3 regions of the Alteromonas sp. R7 genome follow, and region 2 is predicted to be linked to each of the others. Evidence: predicted binding sites of a transcription regulator. Region 2 holds the regulator's gene; each other region holds the start of a gene.
The links. Region 2 encodes FliA, which starts transcription of late flagellar genes. Its sites were predicted from a motif close to CTAAAGNTNNNNNNNNNNNNGCCGATA; they were not measured.
Positions count from the first base shown of each region.

Region 1: AC0J2X_RS08355 (VC2046/SO_2500 family protein) is a predicted target of FliA. The motif match lies at 1,564-1,590, and genes of this name have one in related genera.
Region 3: AC0J2X_RS19615 (DUF5610 domain-containing protein) is a predicted target of FliA. The motif match lies at 1,360-1,386, and genes of this name have one in related genera.

Region 1 is NZ_JBVTQX010000004.1:154,937-158,217, reverse strand. It holds gene trhO (oxygen-dependent tRNA uridine(34) hydroxylase TrhO) at 1-827, opposite strand, end outside; gene AC0J2X_RS08355 (VC2046/SO_2500 family protein) at 977-1,531, opposite strand; gene AC0J2X_RS08350 (response regulator) at 1,653-3,281, shown strand, end outside.
Region 2 is NZ_JBVTQX010000002.1:29,993-33,273, reverse strand. It holds gene flhF (flagellar biosynthesis protein FlhF) at 1-90, shown strand, start outside; gene AC0J2X_RS03015 (MinD/ParA family protein) at 96-962, shown strand; gene AC0J2X_RS03010 (RNA polymerase sigma factor FliA) at 959-1,690, shown strand; gene cheY (chemotaxis response regulator CheY) at 1,727-2,110, shown strand; gene AC0J2X_RS03000 (protein phosphatase CheZ) at 2,145-2,900, shown strand; gene AC0J2X_RS02995 (chemotaxis protein CheA) at 2,913-3,281, shown strand, end outside.
Region 3 is NZ_JBVTQX010000018.1:22,891-26,171, forward strand. It holds gene fabR (HTH-type transcriptional repressor FabR) at 1-31, shown strand, start outside; gene trmA (tRNA (uridine(54)-C5)-methyltransferase TrmA) at 142-1,239, opposite strand; gene AC0J2X_RS19615 (DUF5610 domain-containing protein) at 1,416-2,729, shown strand; gene AC0J2X_RS19620 (RNA recognition motif domain-containing protein) at 2,809-3,273, opposite strand.

The DNA.
Region 1 (3,281 bases), on a different contig from region 2:
TCGGTATGGGTACCAAAGCAGTGTGGGCAGCTTACACCCGGCTCATACTTATCACTCTGCTTGTCTTCTTCAGTAATTGGAAGTCTGCACGCGTAGCACTGCTCATAATGGCTTTTCTCTAAGTCATGGTTAACTGCAACGCGATTATCAAATACAAAGCAATCGCCTTCCCACAACGACTCTTCTTTCGGTACATCTTCAAGGTACTGTAGAATACCGCCTTCTAAGTGATAAACCTCGTCAAACCCCTGCTCTTTCAAGTAAGCCGTCGATTTTTCACAGCGAATACCACCGGTGCAGAACATAGCCACTTTTTTGTTTTTTGACGGGTCGAGCTCCTTCGCTACGTATTCAGGAAACTCACGAAACGTTTCGGTTTTTGGGTCGATAGCGTGTTTGAACGTACCAATTTCAATTTCATAACCGTTTCGCGTGTCAATAACCGTAACATCTGGGTCGCTAATAAGTGCGTTCCAGTCTTTAGGTTTTACGTAAGTACCAACGGTTTTGCGAGGGTCAATACCCTCAACGCCCATGGTCACAATTTCTTTTTTCAGTTTTACCTTGGTGCGATAGAACGGCTGTTCATCGTGAAGAGATTCTTTGCAAGAAATAGGATTAATACGCTCGTCGCTGTTTAAATAAGCAAGTAATGCGTCGATACCTTCGCGGGTACCAGAAACCGTACCGTTTATCCCTTCGTGGGCAAGAAGAAGTGTACCTTTAATGCCATTAGCTTCCATTGTTTCGAGAAGCGGTTGGCGGATTTCTTTGAAGTTTTCAAGCGCAACAAATTTATACATTGCGCATACAATATATTTAGACATATTTTAACCTTTGCTGATTGGAGCGTAAGACCAGTGCAAAAATGCGGCGCGCAATATAACAAAAAGGAATGATAAAAACTAGGGCGGATACGAATTAGCGCTCCTACGTCAACCCAAACTTAGCACGCAACAACGAATTGAAATAACTGCTATGCAATATTCTCAAAAGATGTGAAGTGTGACGAATTTTCTTGTTGTGAATGGTGTTCTTTATCTTGTGATGAGAGGATATCGTATAGCATCGTATTATCTTCCTTCACGGTGTTAGCGTATTCCTTTTTCAACCGCTTTTGTGTTGCCAAACTACAATTATCTACTACATCGTCGGGTAGACGTTTAGCATCATCAGTTTGTGATAGTGGAGAGGGATTCATACTTAAATATAATCTTGCTGCCGCATAGTCTTGAGAGACTAACTCAGACAAAACGCGCATTCTGCCCCATTCGCTTTCATTAGCGGCTAGCGATGGCCTTCTATAATAATTTAACGATGCAAGCTTGGATTCGATGCTGCTTTTATCATCATTTTCTGACGCTACCGCTTCGATTTCAAATGGCTCGGCAACACTATGTTGCTGCATAGCAAGATATAGAGAGAACAACGCTCCCTGCGCAGATGCTTTAGCAAGCACACCACTGCGCTCCCAGTATATACTGGGGTCAATAGGTATTTGCTCACGAGCTTCGACAGTTTCTTGCGACATTCTTATTTACAACTTCATATGTATACTTATGTTTTCGGCAAGATAATGTTTTTCTTAAGCTTATTATCTAAAATTAGATATACTCCTATAAAGTAATCGCGCGCTCATTCATGGATTTGAAATGCAATTTAGCAACAAACAAGTACTGATTGTTGAAGACCAACGCCCTTTCCTTCTTTTATTAAAGGGGCTGATGCATTCGATGGGCGCATCTGATGTAGTTACGAAGTCATCTGCTGAACAAGCGGTATCACTATGTAAAAAGCATAAGTTTGATATTGTCATTTGTGATCTACACTTGGGAGCTGACAACAAAAATGGCTATGAGCTCATTGAAGAGTTGCGCACTCGAAGGCTTATCAGTCCCACTTCGGTGTTCATTCTGATAAGCGCAGATAGCGCTCGACCGGTAGTGTTGGGCAGTATTGAACGTAGACCCGATGATTTTTTAATTAAGCCCTTTTCTCAAGTTCAGCTGAAGTCTCGTATTGTTCGTGCGTGGCAGAAAAGACAGTTTCTCCAGCAAGCGTTTAGTCTCGTTGAACAGGGTGAAATAAACAGTGCAATCGACCATATCGAAGCGTTACTTGACGCCCCTTCCCACTATAAAGGTCACTGTGAACAGCTATTAGTCGAGCTATACTGGCGTATAAAGCAACCCGATAAAGCGCTAGATGTGTTACGTGACTACATTGACGGAAAACCCGTGCTGTGGGCACAAATAGCTATTGGAAAAACTTACTTGCTTTTAAAGGAATATGAGAAAGCGATTTCAATTGCCAAGAGAACGCTAAAGCGTAACCGGTTCAATGCAGACGCCCACGATATTCTTGCGCAAGCACACCAAGCCACCACAGCTGGCGACAAAGCACTTGATGCAATAAAAGAAGCAATAAAACTGTCACCCTACTCCTTACCCAGGCATTTCAAAGCCTGTGAAATAGGTCGGCAAAATGACGATTTAGTGCTGGCAGCGAGTTCAAGCCAAGCGATCTGGGATTTATCAAAACGAACCGTTCACAAAACAAGTTTACACTGGTGCGGTATTATCCGAAGCCTTTTAGATGTCGCAGAGTTTGCAGACGACAAGCGCCAGCGCAATAAGTATCAGCAAGAAGCATTACTAACTCTGCAACGAGGAAAGTTTGATGAACATCTTCAAAAAATGGACAGAGATTTTGACGTAGATATATTTGGTACAATCGTCAACGCTAGAATTAGTGCTATTGACGGCAAGCTGATTGATGCCAAACGCCACTTAACAACGTCACAAACACTGCTTGACGATAAGTACACGGAAGTTCCTACCGCGTTTATTCCTGACAGTATTAACGTTATGTATAAACTGGGTGAGTTTGATGATGCGCTACAGTTGAATGCACTTTTAACTTCAAGACAGGATGAGCTCGACCAAAACAGTCTAAACATGCTGGATGCGCAAGCCCTCAATGCTCAGAAAAACTTAGCCAGTTATCAACAGTTCAACCGCGAAGGCATTCAACACTATCAGCAGCAAGATTACGAACGTGCTAAAGCTTCATTTGCCCTTGCTCAAGGCTTTGCTCCTGTAAATACAGGGGTTGCGCTTAATCTATTGCAATGTCTTCTACAAATTGCAATCAAAGAAGATAAAGCCGAAATGAAACTCATTAATGAGTGTAAGCGGCTGTTTAAATTGATTGACGATATGTCACTTAAGGCGCCTTACAAAGAAAAATACACCAACCTTAGAGATGAACTCTCTAAATAT
Region 2 (3,281 bases):
GCGAAATCTTTGGTTTCCGCTGCTGCAAAGCTTTATAAAAAGTACGGTTTGAATCATACTAGTGGTAACAACGCAATTAAAACAGCATAAGCAGTATGATTGACGACCAAGCGAGTAGCTTAAGAAAAATGAAGCAATCACGGTTAATCAAAGTAATCGCCGTCACCGGTGGCAAAGGTGGCGTAGGTAAAACAAACATTACATTGAACACCGCTATCGCCATGGCGAAGCAAGGTAAACGTGTAATGGTTCTCGATGCGGACCTCGGTCTTGCTAACGTAGACGTTATGTTAGGTTTGCGTGTTGAGAAAAACTTATCCCACGTGCTTTCCGGCGAATGTACACTTGATGAAGTATTAGTGACCGGTCCGCACGGAATAAAGATTGCCCCTGCCACATCAGGCACGCAGTCGATGGCAGAATTGTCGCCAACGCAACACGCTGGCCTAATTCGTGCCTTTAGTGAGCTGCGCTCGCAAATTGACGTGCTTATCGTTGATACAGCGGCAGGTATTTCAGACATGGTGTTGAGCTTTTCAAAAGCCTCACAAGACATCATGGTCGTTGTGTGTGACGAGCCTACTTCATTGACAGATGCGTATGCATTGATAAAAATTCTGAATAGAGAGCACGGTGTTTTCCGCTTCAAAGTTGTGGCTAATATGGTGCGCGACGTGCGAGAAGGCCAAGAGCTATTTAGTAAATTGAGCAAAGTGACAGGGCGTTTTTTAGATGTTGCACTAGAATTAGTGGCGACAGTACCGTTTGACGAGAACATTCGTAAAGCAGTGCGTAAACAAACAGCCATTGTCGATGCTTACCCAGGTTCACCGGCAGCCGTTGCAATAACACAGTTGGCGAGTAAAGCCTTAACATGGCCTATTCCAGCGCAGCCAGGTGGCCATTTAGAGTTTTTCATTGAACAATTAGTTGCAGAAAAAGCCGTAGGAAGTCAGCGTTGAACAGCAAGGCAGCCGCTTATCAACAACAAACCGATAAAGCGCAGTTAGTCGAAAGACATGCGCCATTGGTTAAGCGTATAGCGCATCACTTGATAGCGCGATTGCCGGCTAGTGTTCTTGTAGACGATTTAATTCAATCAGGCATGATTGGATTATTAGAAGCCGCGCGAAACTTTGATGGTTCAAAAGGAGCCAGCTTTGAAACGTTTGCCGGTATTCGCATTCGCGGTGCTATGCTAGATGAAATTCGCAAAGGGGATTGGACACCGCGTTCAGTCCACCGAAATGGTCGAGCGATCACTGAAGCAATTTCGCAAGTAGAAAGCGAAACAGGCCGCGATGCTAGAGATTCTGATATTGCTGATAAGCTTAATGTAAGCTTGCAGGACTATCACCAAATGCTTAATGAAGTAAATGCCGGAAAGCTGGTAGGTATTGAAGATTTAGGTGTGTCAGAAGATGTTATTTCGACAGAGCAAAATCGAGGTAGCGACGCACCACTGGAAGATTTGATGCAAGGCGCTTTCCAAAAAGCGCTTGCCCATGCAATTACGACATTACCTGAAAGAGAAGCGATTGTACTTTCGCTGTATTATGATGAAGAGCTGAACCTAAGAGAAATTGGTGAGGTTCTTGATGTAAGTGAATCGAGAGTCAGTCAAATTCACAGTCAGGCCATGTTAAAACTCAAATCACGAATGAAGTCGTGGCAAGCTGACGAAGAATAGAAATTAATAACAATTAACCCCTCACTGGAGGCTATTTTGGACAAAAGCATGAAAATTCTCGTGGTCGATGATTTTTCTACCATGAGACGTATCATCAAAAACCTACTTAAAGATTTGGGTTTTTCCAACATCCAGGAAGCGGATGACGGAAGTACTGCATTGCCTATGTTGCAGCAAGGTGATTTCGATTTCGTAGTTACCGATTGGAACATGCCTGGAATGCAGGGTATTGACTTGCTTCGCGCGATTAGAGCCGATGACAAGCTCAAGCACCTACCAGTACTTATGGTTACTGCTGAAGCGAAGAAAGAGCAAATTGTTGCCGCCGCGCAAGCAGGTGTTAACGGCTACGTTGTTAAGCCGTTCACTGCAGCAACACTTAAAGAAAAATTAGATAAAATATTCGAACGTTTAGGTTGATCCAGACGCTCACCAGAGAAATGAGGTTTACTGGATGTCAACGAATGTAAACGTTCCAATTTCGTTGGAAGAAGCAAAACAGCTCGTCACCTACCTCGAAGAGGGTGACAACGCTTCAGCCAATGCCCTATTAGAAGCGGCCTCAATGAAAGAAAACGTTGAGTTATTTGCCGAAGTAGGGAAACTGACGCGTCAGCTTCATGACGCGCTGAATAATTTCCAAATAGACGACCGCATTAAAAATCTCGCGACCGATGATATTCCCGATGCACAATCCCGCCTAACCTACGTAATTGAAGAAACTGAAAAAGCTGCTAATACTACTATGGATGCCGTTGAAGCGAGCATGCCTATAGCTGAAATGCTGTCGGCGCGCATCGAAAAGGTTATGCCTGAGTGGAAGAAGCTGATGAATCGCCAAATAGAGTTGGGTGAATTCAAGGCTTTATGCGCAGACTTAGACGAATTGTTGGAAGAAGGTTCGGCACAGTCAGCTAAACTTACACAGTTACTTACAGAAGTATTGATGGCTCAAGGTTATCAAGACTTAACTGGTCAGGTTATTCGCCGCGTTATCGACTTGGTTAAAGAAGTGGAAGACAGCTTAGTTAACATGCTTACCATGTTTGGTGAACGCGACGGTGCAGAACAAACTAAACCATCCAGCGTTAAGGCCGATAAGGTTGATGGTGTAGAGGCAGAAGGCCCTATCATTGATGCCGATAAGCGCGACGACGTCGTGTCAGGCCAAGATGATGTAGATGATCTTCTGTCTAGCTTAGGTTTTTAGGGGAGCGGGCGCATGTCGTTTGATGTTGACGAGGATATATTACAGGACTTTCTAGTTGAGGCTGGAGAGATACTTGAACAATTACAAGAACAGCTCGTTGATCTTGAGAACAATCCTGAAGATGCGGATTTGCTGAATGCAATTTTCCGTGGTTATCACACAGTTAAAGGGGGAGCAGGGTTCCTGTCTCTTACCGAGTTAGTAGAAATTTGTCACGGTGCGGAAAACGTCTTTGACGTAATGCGTAACGGTCAACGAACACTAACCCCTGAACTGATGGATATTATTCTGCAAGCCACAGATGTGGTGGTTGAAATGTTTGAACGAGTGAAAGCTCGGGATCCATTAGAGCCAGCAGATGCACACCTAGTAGACTTGTTA
Region 3 (3,281 bases), on a different contig from region 2:
TCAAGTAGGTGCAACGCAAAAAAGCGTATAATTGAATTAGTGGTTTAAGTCCACATCGTTTGCTCTAATCAAAGCCACCTTATTTTAATACGTCTTCATAGGCCTTTGTGACTCCAAAGGCCTTGTCAATTTGTACCAAAACTAGCTTTTGCGTGTAAGTAAAACGCCAGCCTCAATGTGATGAGTAAACGGGAATTGATCGAATAGTGCTGATTGAGCAACGTCGTGAGTTTCACTTAAAAGCTCAAGATTTTGCGCCAACGTTTCAGGGTTACACGAGATATACACGATATTATCGTAATCCTGAATCATTCTAAGCGAGTCTTCATCCAACCCAGCTCTTGGTGGATCGACCAATACAGTTGTGAAATTATATGTACTTAGATCAATGCCTTCTAAGCGACTAAACGTACGTTCACCTTTCATAGCCTGAGTGAATTCTTCAGCGGCGAGTCTTACGATCTTCACATTATTAAGCTGATTTTGTTCAATATTAAACTGCGCAGCTTGTACAGAGGGCTTGGCTATTTCGGTCCCCACAACATTATCGAAGTGAAGCGCTAGCGGCAGTGAGAAGTTACCTGCACCGCAATACATCTCCAGTAAATCGCCAGAGAGCGGCTTTACGCAATCTAGTGCCCATTCAATCATGCTGCAGTTCACTTCGGCATTGGGCTGAGTGAAGCTATTTTCGATATGCTTAAATATGAATTCTTTGCCATTAACGGGTAAGCGCTCAATAACAAAATCGTTGTCGATAATAAGCTTTTGTTTTCTCGCACGGCCGATGATGTTTACTTTCGGAAAGTGAGCCTCGAGTTTCGCCTTTAATTCTTTTGCAGCCTCTTGCCACTTCTCATCTAGTTGACGATGGTATAAAAGGCTGATGACAAGCTCGCCAGATAGTGCAGAAAGATAATCGATTTGAAAAAGCTTCTTTCTTAGCGCTTCATTTGGTCTTACTTCTTTTAACAACAGCGCCATAGCATCGTTTATTGCTTTACAAGCAGGAGGAAAGCTATCTACGCGATACTTTTCTTTTGTTTCCTGGTTGAACATGATGTGAAACAAATCATCGCCCTCATGCCATACTCTAAATTCGGCGCGCATACGGTAGTGCGTTGGTTGCGATGGAAATACGGTTAAGTCAGGCGCATTGAACGGAGAAAGTAACGCAGTAAGACGTTCTACTTTTTCGTCCAACTGAGCTTGATAGCGTTGTTGTTCGGTCGCGGTCATAAAATTCTCCATTCAATGTTGAGGTCGCGAATTGTAGTCCCTTATAAAATAACTGCAACAAGCGCTATCTACTTCTGCATTATTATTAGGAACGACCCTGTAAAAAAAGCTGTATTAAAATTAAACAATACTGGTTCTTTGCCGATAATAAGATTGAGGATAGTGAGGATCAAATTATGAACGTGGGTCAAATTAAGGCTTTTATGGGCGACCAGAAGGTCGATCAAAAAGCAGATCAAAAGGCATCAGTTCACCCGAACGAAATGTTGAAAAAGCAGTTACAGCAAGACGGATTGCAGCAAGCGGCTGAGTTTTCTAAACAACAAGCGGCATCAGTATCTGTTTCCAGTAGCCAAACTAGCATCGGCTTACGTGTGGTAAGTAGTAGTCTTAACCAAGCGTTAGTTATAGATGGCCAAAAGCCACAAGAAGCCAAAGAGAAAAGCATTGAAGATAAGTCGAACAGTTTGTTCGACTTTGAAAAAGTTGCCAGAAACGTACTTAAGTTCGTAGGTGGCGTCATTAGAGGTGCGGCAAACGGTGGTGCCAGCGAAGAAAAGCTTAATGGCTTATTTAGCCAAGCGAGAGAAGGCGTAAGCCGTGGATTCGCTATGGCTGAAAAAGACCTCGCTGGTTTTATGAATGAAGAGATTGAGCAAGGGATGACAAAAAGCCGCGATCTCATCGATACAGGAATAAACGATCTGGAAACTGACATATTTGGTCGCCAGCAGCCGAACGCTGTAACGCTTTCGTCCTTAAACGCGGTAGCTGCATCGGATGAGAAAAGCGGAAGCTTGCTGATTCGAACTAAAGATGGCGACGAAGTGAGTTTTAGTTTTGAGAGTCTTCGCTCGTTCCAAGCGTCTCAACAACTTAATTTCCAAGCACAGGCATCTCAGGAGCAATCAGGCGGTAGTGACGAGCAAGGCGATAACAATTTTTTAGCGTCATACCAACAACAAACTTCGTACCAATACTATGAGCGAAGCGGTATTAGCTTTTCATTGAAAGGCGAGCTTGATGAAGATGAGTTAGAGTCGATAGCTGATTTGGTTGGTCAAGTTCAGGATCTCGCCGACACCTTTTACAGTGGTGACATCGACAAAGCATTTGAAGAAGCGTTAAGTTTAGGCTTTGACGATAAAGAGTTAGTTGGCTACGCGTTACAGTTAAATAGAACAACACAGACAGAAGTGCTAAAGACGTATGAGAACATCCAACATTACAATGAAGACAAAAGCGATAATTCGAAGTTTGGAAATGTGGTTAGCCCTATAGCGCAATATCTAGAAAAGATGATGGATACTTTTGCTAATGCCGAAAGTACGTTAGGAAGTAACGAAGACTATAATACCTTAATAGGTGGGTTGATTAATGAGATGAAAGACGTGCAAGTGCCAGATCTTGTATCTGCTATAAATAGGTTTCACGCTTTTAATCAAACGTTACTTAATGGACTTCCTCAATCTGCTGAGACAAGTGAATAACTAACTATTTGCTAATATAAAAGCCCGGTAGCGAAAGCTAACCGGGCTTTTTTATAGCCTATAAACCGTACTCACAAAATTATGCGTGTTCGACTTTGTCCTTTGCAGGGCGAACTTTTAGGGTTCGCTCCTGGAAGATTGAGTCGTTAGTTTTATCGATAACGCTGTTTAAGTCGTCAGTTACAACTTCGATAAAGCCGTATCCTTTTCTTTTTCCAGTTTTACGATCCTTCATTAAGCGAACCGACTGTACTTCAATAAAGCTACTGAAGTATTCCTTTACTGCGTTCTCGTTTGCTCTATAAGGCAAATTACCCACATATAAAGTTTCTACTGATCCGTCATTAGAATGTGCTCTGGCATCTGAGGAAGATGGACTTTGAATAAGAGACGCTAGCCAAGGAGTAACGATACCGCTGATCAGCAGAGCTGCTGAGACGGTCAGTGGAACATGGACGTTTAAACTAGCAGAAGAAAATAACAAGTAACCTGCAATTGCAAAAATAGCGCTAATAACAGCGCATTGAATAAAGCCTACTTTCATATACCTAC